DNA from 2 places in the Neobacillus sp. Soil_C_43 genome. Region 1 is predicted to be linked to the other one. Evidence: a T-box and tRNA genes for the amino acid it is inferred to sense, from the RefSeq annotation. Region 1 holds a T-box; the other holds one or more tRNA genes.

The links. The T-box of region 1 lies ahead of AC3A54_RS02890 (glycine--tRNA ligase). A T-box ahead of a tRNA ligase gene usually reads a tRNA of that ligase, here a tRNA-Gly.
Region 2: it has a tRNA-Gly gene. The T-box ahead of AC3A54_RS02890 (glycine--tRNA ligase) is inferred to sense a tRNA for this amino acid. The anticodon was not compared.

The regions. Positions count from the first base shown of each region.
Region 1 covers NZ_JBDGJV010000001.1:542,112-544,316, forward strand. The annotation lists gene AC3A54_RS02890 (glycine--tRNA ligase) at 1-1,271, opposite strand, end outside; T-box leader at 1,373-1,563, opposite strand; gene recO (DNA repair protein RecO) at 1,614-2,205, opposite strand, start outside.
Region 2 covers NZ_JBDGJV010000005.1:235,956-238,160, forward strand. The annotation lists gene queG (tRNA epoxyqueuosine(34) reductase QueG) at 1-388, opposite strand, end outside; gene AC3A54_RS09905 (B3/B4 domain-containing protein) at 506-1,171, shown strand; tRNA gene AC3A54_RS09910 (tRNA-Gly) at 1,256-1,329, opposite strand; gene AC3A54_RS09915 (hypothetical protein) at 1,525-2,061, shown strand.

The DNA of each region.
Region 1 (2,205 bases):
TCATAGGTAATACAGAACGGTGTTCCGATTTCATCATGGCGGCGGTAGCGTTTACCGATAGAACCAGCCTCGTCATAATCGACAGTAAAGTATTTAGATAATGTAGCAAAAACTTCTTTTGCCTCATCAGATAACTTCTTGGATAACGGAAGAATGGCTGCCTTAAACGGTGCTAGTGCAGGATGAAAATGCATAACTGTTCTGGAAGTACCATCTTCAAGCTCTTCTTCTTCATATGCATCAATTAAAAATGCCAATGTAACGCGGTCCGCACCGAGTGATGGTTCGATACAGTAAGGAACATACTTTTCATTCGTTTCCGGATCAAGGTAATGGAAATCCTCACCCGAAAATTCCATATGCTGCTTCAAATCATAATCTGTTCTGGAAGCAACACCCCAAAGCTCACCCCAGCCAAATGGAAACTTATATTCAAAATCGGTCGTTGCATTACTATAGTGAGAAAGTTCATCTTCAGAATGGTCACGCAGTCTTAAATTTTCTTTTGTAAGACCTAAAGAACCTAACCAGCCTTCAGCGAAATTCTTCCAATAATCAAACCATGTGAGCTCTTCTCCTGGTTTACAGAAAAATTCAAGCTCCATTTGTTCGAACTCACGTGTACGGAAGGTAAAATTACCTGGTGTAATTTCGTTGCGGAAACTTTTTCCAATCTGAGCAATACCAAATGGTAATTTCTTTCTCATTGTACGTTGTACATTTTTAAAGTTCACAAAAATTCCTTGAGCTGTTTCAGGTCGAAGGAAAATCTCATTGGTGCTTGACTCAGTAACACCTTGGAAGGTTTTAAACATAAGATTAAACTGTCGGATTCCTGTGAAATCATGACTTCCACAATCCGGACATGCTATATTATGTTCTTTGACAAGCTCTTCCATCTTCTCAAACGGTAAGCCATCAACAACCATTTCAATACCTTTTTCATCAAGAGCATTTTCGATTAATTTATCTGCGCGGTGACGCGCTTTACAGTTTTTACAATCAATCATTGGATCATTAAAGTTTCCAATGTGTCCAGACGCTTCCCATGTTCTTGGATTCATCAGAATACTAGCGTCCAAGCCCACATTGTAAGGGGACTCCTGAACAAATTTCTTCCACCATGCCTGTTTGATATTGTTTTTGAACTCAACACCTAATGGACCGTAATCCCATGTGTTTGCAAGGCCACCATAAATCTCTGACCCCGGAAAAATAAATCCTCTGTGCTTTGCATGTGCAACAATTTGCTCCATCGTTACATTACTCATTTTTATTGCTCCTTTTCTAAAAAATTTCTAGCTATAGTGCCTTTAAAACAGGGGGTGCCTATTTCAGCAAATAAAAAAACTCCCACCCCTATGCTTATTAGCATAGGGACGAGAGTTACCCGCGGTTCCACCCTATTTGCTGCTTGTAATAGCAGCCTCCTTAAATGTGCCTAATCAACACAAAATTGCTCAGGAACGCCTTCATTAGTGCCCTATACCCTAGCTCTCACCATCCTAGGTTCGCTTTTATAGAGAGAGAAATCTAATTACTCTTTTCCGTCAATGCAAATATTTTATTATCCAAAATATTAACCAAAACTTCTGCTATTGTCAATATAGCTATCATAAGAGATTACGAAATTGATCCATGGAGTTAAGAAATTTCTTTGTTTTTAAGTGTAGTCCCGAGTACTCTTCATAATATGCGTCAATCACATTTTTTAGTTCGGCCTTCGTTTCTGCTTTAACAGATATATTTCCTAGTCTAGAAAGATCAAAATAATAAAATAGCCTTAATAATTTAATTGTAGCTGGTGATAATTTATAATGGTATCGATCTTTTTCTAAACATCTGTGACAAATAAAGCCGCCTTCCCGAATGGAAAAAGAAAAATGTCCGTCTGTACTCCCGCAAACGGAACATTGATTCAAGACTGGATATAAGCCCATTACATTTAACATTTTCATTTCATAGATATTCATCAGAATATCAGGTTCATAGCCTTCGTTCATGTAGTTCAATGTTTGGAGAAGCAATTCAAAATGAAAAGGGTTTGGTTTTTTTTCATCGGTGCATTTATCAGTTAATTCAACAATATAACTCGCATACGCAGTTAAGAATATATCTTCACCAATTGACCTTAAGGAAGTAGCAATCTCTCCCTGTTGGAGACTGCCTAATCCAGATCCTCTTTGTACCAAAAAATAACCATGT
Region 2 (2,205 bases), on a different contig from region 1:
TTAACCTTGCCTCCGGGACCTTTGTTAAAATAAACTCTTCAAGCTTCTTTAGCCGGTCACGTAAAACATGGTGGTAATCGAGCCCCCAAGAAGCCCTGCTGAAAAATCCTCTTCGTTCACCCATCTTTCCTTCTACACGTTCATTCATCTTTGATGGATAGGCAAGGGCAATCGCAATAATGGAACGTGGCTCCTCCATCAAAAGGGCGGGTGTTACACGTTTCTCTATGTCTGGCTCCTCAAAACCAGATTGATAGCCAAGTTCTTGTTGTCTGATTAATCTATTTTTCAATTCACTGAACATGTCTGCGTTTGTAAAACCGATCTTATCGATTCCAATTTCCTTGCTGTAAGCAATGAGATCTTTTTTTAATTGCTTGAGATCCATATTGGTTCCTCCTTCCCCCAAAGTATGTTTATATTAGTTGTGGTTTGATTGTTTTAATTATTGGTTGCACATCTATTTATGATAAACTATTTTAAATGAAATTTGGAGGTGGAATCGTTGGAAATTCAACTCTCACAAGAAATAAAGGGACAAGTTCCTGACTTTAAACTAGCTGTTATCGAATATAAAAATATATTGGTCGGAGATTCACCGCAAATGCTAAGAGGCAGACTCCAACTCTTCCAGGAGTCTATTTATTTTGATTTAGAAAATACACCTGTTACAGAGCTTCCTGGAGTTCAGGAATGGCGAACTATTTTTAAAAAGAATGGTAAGGACCCCAACCGGTACCGTCCATCTGTCGAAGCTTTATACAGAAGGGTACAGAAACAGAATTACCTTTCGTCTGTACAAAGTGCAATCGATATTAATAATTTTTTCTCTCTACAATATCAAGTACCTATCGGAATCTACGACCAAGAATGTTTGAATGGTCCCGTTAGTATTCGCTTTGGGGACGAAGGAGAGGAATATGTGGGCTTAAATGGGCGGTTAAATTCTTTGGAGCGCCTTATTTTATCAGCCGATGAGAACGGCCCATTTGGAAGTCCTTTTGTAGATTCTGATAGAGCCCCTGTTTCGGTAGAAACAAAACATGCTCTTCAACTCATCTATTTAAGACCATCCACTGATCTTCATAACGCAGAAAAGCTAACAGAATCTCTAATGAACATGTTTGTTCAAATACACGGCGGGGAAGCAACCTACCACATTCTAAAATGATGCCAGTTTGGCATCTTTTTTCTATATAAAGAAAAAACGCAATGCATCGTTCTCTATGTAACGATACACTGCGTTAGTTATGTATGGAGCGGGTGATGGGAATCGAACCCACTACATCAGCTTGGAAGGCTGAGGTTTTACCAGTAAACTACACCCGCATATATTTTGTGACAACTCATTGAACGAGTTGACCCTTACAATAATACACACTTTTTTTGGACGCGTCAAGAGAGTTATGCAAATTTTGTCGAATAACATCAAAAAACATATGACTGATTTATTCCCTTTTTAAATGACATCAATAAAAATATTTGCTACTCTATATTAAAATCTTTAAATACTAATCTAGTGAGGTGAGCTTTATTCGAAGAAAACCGATCATTTTCTCTACAATCTTATTCATAGCTATTGTGGTTGGCTCCGCTGTTACGATTTATTTCAAGTCTTACCGAGCTGCCTCAAATGAATTGCCTGTTCAGCAGCTAGTACAAGCGAATGTAAACGAAGCGGATATTGGAGAATACATTAAAATTAATCATAATTATTGGAATGAAGAGTTATGCTGGGGGAGAAGTAAAGATTTTAATTTTACTCTTTTTCATAACAAATACAAAGATTACATAGAAAATTTGAATAAAATGATTGACGCAGTTGATGATCCAGATTTAAAAACGGATTTTAATCTAACACTTGATTTATTGGAACAGGCGGATGAAACGAAGGATGTTTCTTATTTAATAGATGTACATCGGATGTTTCATGATTTAGATGTTAAATATAATGATTACGCAACAAGTGATTATTTCGGCGTAACCAATTATGGAAAAAACAACAAACGAACAATGCTCGTTTTTTTTCTATTATGGTTATTTATTGTGAGTTTACATTGAGAGGCTGGCATAATTGCCTAGAGGTGGAGGGGAAGCAAGGTGTTTTTGTTTCTCCATCAGACAGTTCGGCTCGTAGAACCCTTCTATGCGACCGGAACCCTTCTCTTTCAGGCAATTCGGACTCATAGAGCCTGTCTATGCGAC